DNA from 3 places in the Shewanella sp. SM71 genome. Region 2 is predicted to be linked to each of the others. Evidence: predicted binding sites of a transcription regulator. Region 2 holds the regulator's gene; each other region holds the start of a gene.
What was found. Region 2 encodes LexA, which represses DNA repair genes until DNA is damaged. Its sites were predicted from a motif close to TACTGTATNNNNATACAGTA; they were not measured.
Positions count from the first base shown of each region.

Region 1: a site for LexA is predicted at 2,026-2,045, ahead of umuD (translesion error-prone DNA polymerase V autoproteolytic subunit). Genes of this name have one in related genera too.
Region 3: a site for LexA is predicted at 1,994-2,013, ahead of L5L97_RS07325 (DNA topoisomerase III). Genes of this name have one in related genera too.

Region 1 covers NZ_JAKKRW010000004.1:66,378-70,228, forward strand. The annotation lists gene umuC (translesion error-prone DNA polymerase V subunit UmuC) at 321-1,595, opposite strand; gene umuD (translesion error-prone DNA polymerase V autoproteolytic subunit) at 1,592-2,011, opposite strand; gene L5L97_RS05270 (SLC13 family permease) at 2,242-3,633, opposite strand; gene L5L97_RS05275 (AraC family transcriptional regulator) at 3,714-3,851, shown strand, end outside.
Region 2 covers NZ_JAKKRW010000015.1:88,464-92,314, reverse strand. The annotation lists gene coxB (cytochrome c oxidase subunit II) at 1-1,017, opposite strand, end outside; gene L5L97_RS15305 (cell division inhibitor SulA) at 1,421-1,933, opposite strand; gene lexA (transcriptional repressor LexA) at 1,930-2,550, opposite strand; gene plsB (glycerol-3-phosphate 1-O-acyltransferase PlsB) at 2,711-3,851, shown strand, end outside.
Region 3 covers NZ_JAKKRW010000006.1:20,454-24,304, reverse strand. The annotation lists gene L5L97_RS07335 (alanine/glycine:cation symporter family protein) at 1-1,304, opposite strand, end outside; gene L5L97_RS07330 (hypothetical protein) at 1,572-1,859, opposite strand; gene L5L97_RS07325 (DNA topoisomerase III) at 2,026-3,851, shown strand, end outside.

The sequences.
Region 1 (3,851 bases), on a different contig from region 2:
CCGCATCTATGTTTAGGGCAAGCTCATGCTTGCCCTTGCCTATCTTTTTAAGATCGCGAAGACTTGCAAGTCTGCTTTATTGCTTTAGTCATCTCTCTACTGCGTTCATTGCCTTATCATTTTTAATGTTAAACATTGGTTTTTAAAATTATTTTACCAAGCGAGATGAGTTTTGCTGGCACAGTCTTAGTGAGATGGGTTTAGGCCGATAAGCCTATTCTGATTAATGTGGTCAGGAGTGGAGTGAGCTTAACTGAATAACCAATGCCTAGAGTATTAATGCGATTAGCAGATGGTCATTTAGCCACTGGATTTGCTGATTATGTCACTATGGGCAGTTGTGCCCATTGGGTGGTGTAGCGCGGGGAGAGCTGTTCACGTTTTATCCCCCAAGTTGGGTCAATACCTTGTCCTGCAAACCAAATTTTTCCGCGGCCGCTGTGGTTCACTTTATCGAGTAACTGCATCAGTTCCTTGCTTTTAGGCCTAGGCGTGACGTCATCGAATAATCCGAGCTGAAACACGCCTGCACCAAAAAAATCCCCTAACATGATACCAGCCTTTGCATAGGCATGACCTTCACGCCAAATGCGTTGCAGTAGGCTTTGGCCAAGGGTGACAAAATCCCGCGTATCATTGCTGGGGCGAACTAAACTGCCCGACAGCGATTTGCTGTACTGGGGAGTCACATCACTAAAAGGACTAGTACGCACAAATACCGACATCGCTTTAGCGTACTGGCGCTCGGAGCGCAGTTTTTCACAGGCCCTAAAAGTGTATTCATTGATTGCCTGTTGCATCGCTTCCAAGTTATCAATACGACTACCAAAGGAGCGGGAGCTGATAATTTGTTGCTTAGTGGCGGCGATCTCTTGTATGTCATCACAGGCAATGCCGTTAAGTTCGTGTACCGTGCGCTCAACGGTGACCGAAAAGGTATCGCGGATAAGTTTGGGATGCGCATCCGCCAATTGCAGCGCGGTATTTATGCCCATGATGTTCAAGCGTTTCGTAAGCCTACGGCCTATTCCCCAGACTTCTTCGACAGGGATAAGCGCCATGAGTCGTCGTTGGCGTTCTCGGTCGCGCAAATCAACCACGCCCCGGGTTGCTGGATAACGCTTAGCAGCATAGTTTGCCAGTTTGGCGAGGGTCTTTGTCGGCCCAATGCCAACGCAAACACTGATCCCTGTCCATTGCGGTATTCGCTGATAAATATCTAATGCAAGCTGATGAATATCGGTGCATTTATCGATGCGTGATAGATCTAAAAACGCTTCATCAATACTATACACTTCTACTTTCGGCACCATTTGCTCTAAGGTGGTCATCACTCTGTTTGACATGTCGGCATAGAGAGCATAGTTGGAGGAGAATACCGCAACCTGATGCTGGCGGAGTTGGTTTGCTATTTGATATACAGGCACCGCCATCTTGATGCCAAGTTGTTTTGCCTCTACGGAGCGGGCGACGACGCAGCCATCGTTATTGGATAACACCACAATCGGCTTACCAACCAAATCCGGCCTAAACATCCGCTCACAGGAGGCATAAAAATTATTGCAATCGACGAGGGCGAATAGTGAGGGCGTCATTTGAGCTTTTTCACCACGTTGGTCACTACCCCAAAGATGTTTAACTCAGACTCATCATTGATGGCGATCGGGGAGAATAAGGCATTACGTGGTAGCAATTGCACCACAGGGCGTAGCTGTAATTGCTTTACGGTAAACTCACTGTTCACCGCTGCGACAACGGTATCACCGTGGGCTGGCTGTAGTGAGCGATCCACCACCAAAATATCACCGGAGAAAATCCCCGCTTCGATCATCGAATCCCCTTGGACTTTGACAAAAAACGTGGCGGCAGGATGTTTGATGCATAACTCATTGAGATCTAATGTTTGTTCTACATAGTCTTGGGCCGGTGACGGAAATCCTGCGGCAATCAAGGAGCTAAATAACGAGAGCTGATATTGGGTATGTTTGGCGAAGCGGCCTAGAAGCATCATAATAAATCACAATATACTGTACATATAAACAGTATAGTCTAACTATGAAGCTTATCGAAAGAATTTATGTGGGGAGAGTTGTGTTATCGACCCAAGCGCTGTCGAGTGCTGAGCAATTGATGATGGCTGCTCTAAAGCACCCTTGACGGCTTGAATATCGCTAAGGGTGAGCGTTTCGTCCATTTAATTCAGTTAACGCACTTTAGTTAACCCGCTTTAGTTAACGCAATTTAGTTAATCCAACCGAGCCATAGCCACCATAAATAATCCAGTGGCATGAGTGCAACTAGAGTTATTGCCGCTAGAGGTAAGGTGATGCGAAGTAGTTTAGTTAATGGCTCTTGGGATAATTGCATCGCCAAAATCAAAGGAGCCACCTGATAAGGAAAAATCACGGTTGAGAAACCGATCACCTGCGTCATTAATACCGCAGGGGTGGAGAAGCCAGTTGCATTGGCAAAGTCTGCTGCCATGGGGGATAACACAGTCGGCACGCCTGGAACCGTTGCCACTAATCCTGTTAGCGTCGCGATTAACGATAACGACATAAAATTCAGGAACGATGCCCCTTGCTGCAAGGGTAACCATTCACTGAACAGTTGACCTAGCGCAGTGCCGAGCCCGGAATGATTGACCAATGCTCCCAGACCTAAGGCCGCCGCGACAAAAATGACGGTCGACAAATCCACTGAACTATTAAAACTCTTAGGCTCAAGCACTCCCCATTTTGGGAGCAATAACAAGATAGCCGTTGTTAATCCTACCCAAGCGGGGTTGATGCTGTGCAGCGAGTCAGTCACCCAAAAGAGCAAAGTAATCGCCAGTAACAGTGCAACTTTCTTTTGCATACCAAGGTTATAAGCTTCTTTTTCAATAACGCGTTCAAGCTGGTTGTTATCAATTTTTGCAGGAAATAGGAAAACGACTAGCGCCACAATCAATATTGATTTGAGTAAGCCAAGGATTGGAAAATGCAATAAGAGATACTCAGTATAACCAAAGTGGATATTGAATAGATTCTCACTGGAACCCGCTAATATCATGTTGGGAATATTCGCGGGCAACACGGCAAAACTGGGCATGTTACACGCCAGTGCCAGGGCGGTCGCAATGCCTATCCGCCCATGGCTACCACGAGCAAAACCGACTTGCTCGGCTAACGCCATACCAATAGGCACCAGTACCACTGCACGGCCAACGGATGAGGGCATCACAAAGCCAAGCAGTACAGCACTAAAGACCAAACCCGCAATTAAGCGTGGATAACTTGAGGTCAGTATGGGGGCAATCAAACTGGCCATTCTGCGACTTAAACCTGACTGAGTGATGGCACTGCCGATCACAAACCCCGAAATGATTAACCACACCGCAGTTGAGCCGAATCCGGAGAAAAGTATACTCGGCTCAATGAGTTTAAAAATGGTGGCAAGGGCAAAAAAGATTAACCCCGCCATAAAGGGCGGGAAGAAACCTGTGCTCCAAAACATCAAGGTAACTAACACTACGCCTGCGCTGTAGGAAAACACCGCGGGATGCTGACTTAGCGGAAAAAGCGCAAGTAAAGTAGCGATCAACAGTGCACTGAAAAACGCTAGCTGTTTAACGCCAATAAAACGTTTCATGTTTACCGACCTATTGGGTTGAATACGTAAAAGATGCCTACTAAGATAACTGACTTGGTTTGGCGTTTTAAGAAGGTAATATGTCAAAGTATGTTCCTAAAGCGACATTGTTAACACCCAGTGATGCGGCGTTTATCATAGATGCCAATCGGCCCGTGCTGACCCATACTCGCAATATGGCGGCGGAAGCGGGCATCGAACCTCACTCGCACCCGCGG
Region 2 (3,851 bases):
CAATTGTTTACTAAACGCTTGCATGGCTGTACCCGTTTTACCGTTGAGCACAATTTCAAGGTGGCCGCTGAGCGGTCCCGTTGCAATCGGGCTACCTTTAAGGGGCGGAAATACGCCTTGCAATCCTTCGCCATTGGGCTGGTGGCAGGCTGCGCAGTGCCCGAGGTAAACTTGTTCGCCTAGAGTCATCAACTCTTCTTTACTTAGGGTTTGTGATAAAGCGGCTTGAGCGGCTTCAGCCGCAGCACCTGCGGCTTGTTTTTGCTCTGTGACCCAAGCCTCAAACTCGGCTTCGGGTAAGGCTTGTACTACGATAGGCATAAAACCATGGTCTTTACCGCAGAGTTCGGCGCATTGACCACGATAAATGCCGGGTTTGTCGATGCGAGTCCAGGCCTCATTGATAAATCCAGGGTTGGCATCTTTCTTAATGGCAAAGGCGGGTACCCACCAAGAATGGATGACATCCTCTGAAGTCATCAGAAAGCGGATTTTGCGGTTTATCGGTAGAACGAGCGGTTTATCGACTTCCAATAGATAGTTTTCACCCTTGGTTTCGGTGCCTTCGATTTGTGCTCTGGGTGTTGTCAGTATGCTATAAAAATCAATATCTTGATCGAAATAGCTGTAATGCCATTTCCATTGGGAACCCGTGACTTTTACGGTGAGATCGGCGTTACTGGGATCTTCCATTGCGATTAAAGTTTTTGTCGCTGGAATCGCCATTAAGATCAAAATGATAAATGGCAGAATCGTCCAAGCGATTTCAACTTTAGTGCTTTCGTGAAAGTGGGACGCGACAGCGCCTTTGGATTTTCTGTGGTTGATCATGGCGTAAATCATGACGCCAAAGACCACTAGGCCTATTGCGCAGCAGATATACAAGATGGTCATGTGCAAGTGATAAACCTTGCCACTGATCTCGGTCACGCCAGGGGTCATGTTGAACCGCATGTCCGCGGCGGTCAACGGTGGTGCGAAAAGCACCACGAGTAAACAATACAACAATTGCTTCACAAGACTTCTCCTCTGCCAATTGCGAATAGCAACTACAAAGAAGAGCAACACAGTAAGTCTCAACTCTATGCAAACTCTTCAGTTCCCAAAAAAGCTTTTTTGACTTCAACGTGCGTTGGCGGCTGTTACTTTTAATCAAGTATTGTTACTGCTGGTAATTAGCCACGCTGGCACATACTGCTGAAATAAATCTGTTCTCTATTTTTAGTGGCGCTTCGAGTTCGATAAATACTCGATTCATTGACCACGGAAGGTGATATATCATCACCGACTTAACCAACCATACTTGCTGTTTAAATATTGATCAAGATCACTTATTTATCTAATTATCTGAAAAATTGCCAAAAAAAAGCCTCACATTCATAGGTGAGGCGGCTTTCAAGGTAAAAAATTAAATGAATATTTAATGTACAGCGCTAAAAAAAGATTGCTGACCGAAGAGATTGCCTTGCTCAATGCGTACGTCGGCATGTAAGTGACTGTTTACGTCTTCAAGCACTATGCCCATAGCTCGGGCACTTTTAGCCACGATTTGTAGGCGTCGATTATCCCGCGCATCCAATGATTGAGTCCAAGTAATGACTGCACTGGACGTACCACTTGTTAGGGCTTTCTCCATCGCCCACAGGGTTTCGACTTCATCTTTAGCATGTACCAGCAAAACTCTATCCATACGCACACCTGCGCTGGCGAGCATTTGCTTGTAGCCAATACTTGGAGGGTTGATGAGCACTAACCAACGGCCCTGTTGGCTTAACTGAGCGAGTTGTGCACTCAGATGAATTAATTCTTGGCGACCTTGAGTCTTAGTTGGCATGCAGGCGATGGGCGCATGGTGCCAGTCATAGTCAGCATCACGGACTTCATCGAGCCACAGGCCCGGATGGCGGGGGGCATTGCCAAGTAGTTTATTCATAGCCAATCTCCATTACGGATCACACCGACGGCGAGTCCTTCAATTGTTAAACTTTGGAAGCCTAAATCCACTTTAATCGGGGAGTAATCTTCATTTTCGGCATGTAGATAGACTACATTACCTTTTTTTTCGAAACGTTTAACAGTGACATCGTCATCGACTCTAGCGACAACCACTTGACCATTTCTAGCTTGTTCTACTTTATGAACTGCCAGCAAATCACCTTCGAGAATACCGATATTTTTCATGCTGTCGCCCTTTACTCGCAGTAAAAAATCGGCGGCGGGATGAAACATGCTTGGGTCGACTTGGTAGTACTGTTCAACATGTTCTTGGGCGAGGATAGGTTCACCTGCGGCCACTTGGCCGATGAGCGGTAAACCTGTTTCAGTCAAATCTTCGATTTCCGCAGGCAGACGAATGCCTCGAGATGTGCCTGGCATGATCTCAATGCAGCCCTTTTTTGCCAACGCTTTAAGATGTTCTTCAGCCGCATTGGCGCTCTTAAAACCTAAACGGGTTGCGATTTCTGCCCGAGTGGGTGGCATGCCAGTATCGGCAATATTTCGTTTAATTAGCTCTAATATTTCAGCTTGGCGTGGCGTCAAAGGTCTCATGGTGTTTCCTGTTTTTCTATACAGTTACTGTTAGTATATACAGTATTATTTGCAGCGCAAGTATTAACCACTTTTTAGCTATGTTGGAGAGAATTAGCGAATATTGCCCATAGTCTGGTATTCTATCGGGCTAGTAAACGCACTTAATTGCATAAGAATAATGCCTAAACACGACTCTCTTTGGTTGAAATCATTACGTTGGATCCAAAAACACTTAGTGCACACTATTGTGGTACCTCAGGATCCCTTTGCCGATCTGAATCTGGATGCTTCCAGACCCCTTGTTTATGTGATGAAAACAGAATCCCTCAGTGACATCGCTGCTTTGAGCGAAATAACGGCTAAGTTAGGCTTACCAAGCCCTTATGAGCCTCTAGTGGCTAATGGTGTGACTGCGCCTCGGGTTGTCTGTCTTCAAGGACGTAAGCCACTGTTTGGCGAACGTGCTGGTAATGAGCCTTTCCTCGAATGCTTTATGCGTTTGTTAGCCGTGCATAAGGAACGTCCTGAATTAGATATTCAACTGGTACCCGTGAGCTTGTATTGGGGTCGCACGCCAGGGAAAGAAGACGACACTATGAAGGCGGCCGTATTTGAGCGGGAAAACCCGACTTGGCTGCGCAAGTGCTTGATGATTTTGTTCTTAGGTCGACATAACTTCGTGCAGTTTTCGAATGCCGTATCCCTGCGTTACATGGCTGACGAACATGGCACCGACATGGGGATTGCCCATAAGTTAGCACGGGTTGCACGCGTGCATTTCCGTCGTCAACGTAAGGTAATGACAGGGCCTGTGCTGCCAAACCGCCAAGCACTGTTTCATTCGTTACTCAAATCTGAGTCGCTGCGCAAAGCGATTCAAGAAGAAGCCGCCAGTAAAAAGATTTCTGAGACCCAAGCGCGCGAGACGGCTATTGAGTACCTCGATGAAATAGCAGCCGATTACTCAGACAGTTTAGTGCGTATTGCTGAGCGTTTCTTAACTTGGCTGTGGAACAAGCTTTACAGCGGGATCAACATTAAAGGTGCCGAGCAAGTTCGCCAGCTGCACCACGACGGCCACGAAATTGTTTATGTGCCTTGCCATCGTAGCCACATGGATTACCTACTGTTATCGTATATTTTGTATTATCAAGGCATGGTTCCGCCGCACATTGCTGCTGGCATTAACCTCAATTTCTGGCCCGCGGGACCTATGTTCCGTCGCGGTGGTGCCTTCTTCATCCGCCGTAGTTTTAATGGTAACAAGCTGTACACCGCAGTATTTCGTGAGTATTTAGATCAGCTGTTTGCTAAAGGTT
Region 3 (3,851 bases), on a different contig from region 2:
AGAATAATGGCAATAATATTGAGCCATGCCATAAGTCCGACACCAATGTCACCCATTCCCCAAGCCATATCAGCCGTTTTAACTGTGCCGTATACGGTTGAGCCAATGATCACGACTTTGAGAACGACCATGAACCAAGGATGATTTACTTTACGGTTAATATAGGCAATGTTGGTCTCGGCAATGTAGTAATAAGCCACTATGGTCGTAAAGGCGAAGAAGAACAGTGCGATAGCCACAAAGATATTGCCAAATCCTGGCATCATACTTTCCATTGCCGTTTGTACGTAGCCTGGTCCTGCAGCGACTCCGGCAATGCCTGTATAGAGCGCCGCACCGTCTGGGCCCTGAACATTATACAGTCCCGTAATGAGCAGCATGAAACCTGTTGCAGAGCAAACGAATAAGGTGTCGATATACACAGAAAAAGCTTGAACTAACCCTTGTTTGGCTGGATGGCTTACCGCCGCTGCAGATGAGGCATGTGGCGCTGTACCTTGACCCGCTTCGTTGGAGTAAATACCCCGCTTTACCCCCCACATGATGGCTAAGCCTAAAATGGCACCAAAACCCGCATCAAAGCCAAAGGCACTTTTGATAATTAACCATAAAATACCCGGTAGCTGGCCAATATTTAGCGCTATGATGACACAAGCCACTATGATGTAACCCAGTGCCATAAAGGGGACGACGGCACTGGCAAAGTGAGCGATACGTTTTACACCGCCAAAAATGATAAAGCCAAGAAGCATAGCCAGTATGGCTGCAGTCACATTAGGATCTATGTTGAAAGCGGTTTTTAAACTTGAACCAATCGAGTTAGCTTGTACGCCCGGCAGCAGGATCCCGCAAGCAAATATGGTCGCAATTGCAAATACCCATGCATACCATTTCATGCCTAAGCCTTTTTCAATATAAAAAGCAGGTCCACCGCGATACTCACCATTGATTTTTTCTTTATAGACTTGACCTAAGGTAGATTCAACGAAGGCGGAGCTGGCACCGAGAAAGGCAACCATCCACATCCAAAATAAAGCGCCAGGACCACCAAAGGTGATTGCTGTGGCGACCCCTGCAATGTTACCTGTACCGACTCGACCCGCTAATGTCATCGCGAGTGCTTGAAAAGACGACACTCCCGCATCAGTACTCTTGCCATCAAACATCAGGCGGATCATTTCTGGCAGATGGCGCAGCTGTAAAAATCGAGTGCGAAGGGAGAAATAGAGCCCGACACCTAGGCAAAGAAAAATAAGTGCAGGGCTCCAAATTACACTATTGATCGCGTTGACAATCTCATTCATAGACTCCGATTCCTTTATTGTGTTGTTTTAGCAGAGTTTTTAGGTTTACGGTTATTCAACAGATGTTGAGTTAGGACATTCACTTTTGATTAAGACATTTTTTGTAAATATCCAAGATACTCAACATAACTATTTTTTAGGGAGCTTCATAGTTAAAGTGTTAAATATTTGAAACCAATGTGTTTTGAAATTGAGTTTTAGCATGGATAAATAGAGCGGAGGGGCGAGTTAACTCGAAATACGGTAGTGATTTATTATGAATGTCAGTTATCCCATTACCCAAAGTAGCATCCACACGCCGAATAAGCTGCTTAAGCTATGGCGCGTGATTTGATGGCTGAGTAATAGAGATAAACTCACAGCAATAGGAATGACGAGAATGAATCCCCATGCTAACGGCATATCGATGATTTTCATTTGTCCCAGCCAAGTACTAGTGAGCATGCTTATTGCGAGTAACATTAAGCTATGGAACATCAATAACTGATTGAATCTTAATATTAATGCTGGAGTTATTGTCATAGCCTGTCGCGCATTTATTGCAAACTGTCTCATAGTCACTCCTTAGTTATTTAGTGTATCTTATGCCTTGTTGAGAATTATTCGCAATTGAATTTACACTTAAGCTTTTACATTTAAGCTCGGTTTACTACAGAAATTTGCACTCAACTGGCGTTTGGGCTAAATTATACTGTAATTATATCCAGTGCTTGGTGTTTGTATGATTCTCTATATCGCAGAAAAACCTAGCCTAGGGCGGGCCATTGCCGATGTATTGCCTAAACCCCATAAAAAAGGCGATGGATTTATCGAAGCCGCCAATGGCGATTGTGTGTCTTGGTGCGTTGGTCACTTGCTCGAGCAAGCAGAACCTGATGCCTATAATCCCGAATTTAAGTCTTGGAAATTCGAGCATTTGCCAATAGTGCCAGACAAGTGGCAACTAAAACCTAAGGCTGCGACCCGCAGCCAACTCACAGTGCTAAAACGATTAGTCAAACAAGCCAACACGCTGGTTAACGCGGGCGATCCCGACCGCGAAGGGCAGTTACTCGTGGATGAAGTGATTGCCTATCTTCGCGTGACGGGGGACAAGCTACATCAAACCCAGCGTTTACTGATCAGTGACTTAAACCCACAAGCTGTAAAACGGGCTCTAACACAGCTACGCAGTAATCGCGAGTTCATTCCTTTATCCACATCGGCCTTAGCTCGCAGTCGTGCCGATTGGCTCTATGGCATGAATATGACGCGTGCGTACACCATCCAAGGTAAAAAGGTCGGTTATCAAGGCGTGTTATCCGTCGGCCGAGTACAAACGCCATTACTTGGACTAGTGGTGCGCCGTGATGAAGAGATTGCCCACTTTCAATCTAAACCTTTTTATGAAGTACTAGCGCATTTGGCGACCGAGAAGCAAGAAACCTTCAGCGCCAAGTGGCAACCTAGCGAAGCTTGTCAGCCTTATATGGATGAAGAAGGACGAGTGTTAGCGAGAGGGCTAGCGCAAAATGTGGTGAGTCGCATCAGTGATAAACCCGCCTTAGTCACTCAATTAGTGGCTAAGGACAAGAAACAGAATCCACCATTGCCCTACAGCTTATCCGCGTTGCAAATTGATGCGGCGAAACGGTTTGGCATGAGTGCTAAGGATGTGCTCGATACCTGCCAGAGTTTGTATGAACGCCATAAACTCATTACTTACCCACGCTCCGACAGTCGTTATTTACCCGTTGAGCAACATAACCTTGCGCCTTCGGTACTTAAGGCGATAAGTGACGGTGCTGCTGAGTTATTGCAAGGTGCTGATGCACCCGAGCCCCGTCTTAAATCTAAAGCATGGGATGATAAAAAAGTGGACGCCCATCACGCAATCGTCCCCACAGAGAAGACGGCTAACTTATCTAGCTTGAGTCAGCGTGAGAGGCAGTTATATCTTCATGTTGCTCGCCAGTACTTAGCCCAGTTTTATCCGGCTTATTGTTACAGTGAAACCACAGTGCAAGTGACAATCGAGGGTGGCTTATTTAATACTAAGGCGCGTCAGGATAAATCCCTCGGCTGGAAGCAACTCTTTGCCCGCCAAGAGCCAAATGGCAGTAAGGCGAGTGGCAACAAGTCGACGGAAGAAAGCACAGGTAAGGACGATGAGGAGAATGACGAGTTTATCGGCCAATTACCACCTTTGAAATTGGGACAGGCTTTGCATTGTACTCGAGGCGAATTGTTGGAGAAAAATACTCAACCACCAAAGGCCTTTACCGATGCCACTTTACTCGGTGCTATGACGGGTATTAGCCGTTATGTGACCGATCCTGAGATCCGTAAAATTCTTAAAGAAACCGACGGATTAGGTACAGAGGCCACCCGTGCAGGTATTATCGAATTGCTGTTCAAACGCGGTTTTTTACAACGCTTAGGTAAATCTATTGTCTCGACAGACGTGGGGAAAGGATTGATTAACAGCTTGCCCGCGAGTGCGACTACGCCGGATATGACAGCGCTTTGGGAAGCGAGCTTGAACGGCATTTGCCATAAAGAAACCTC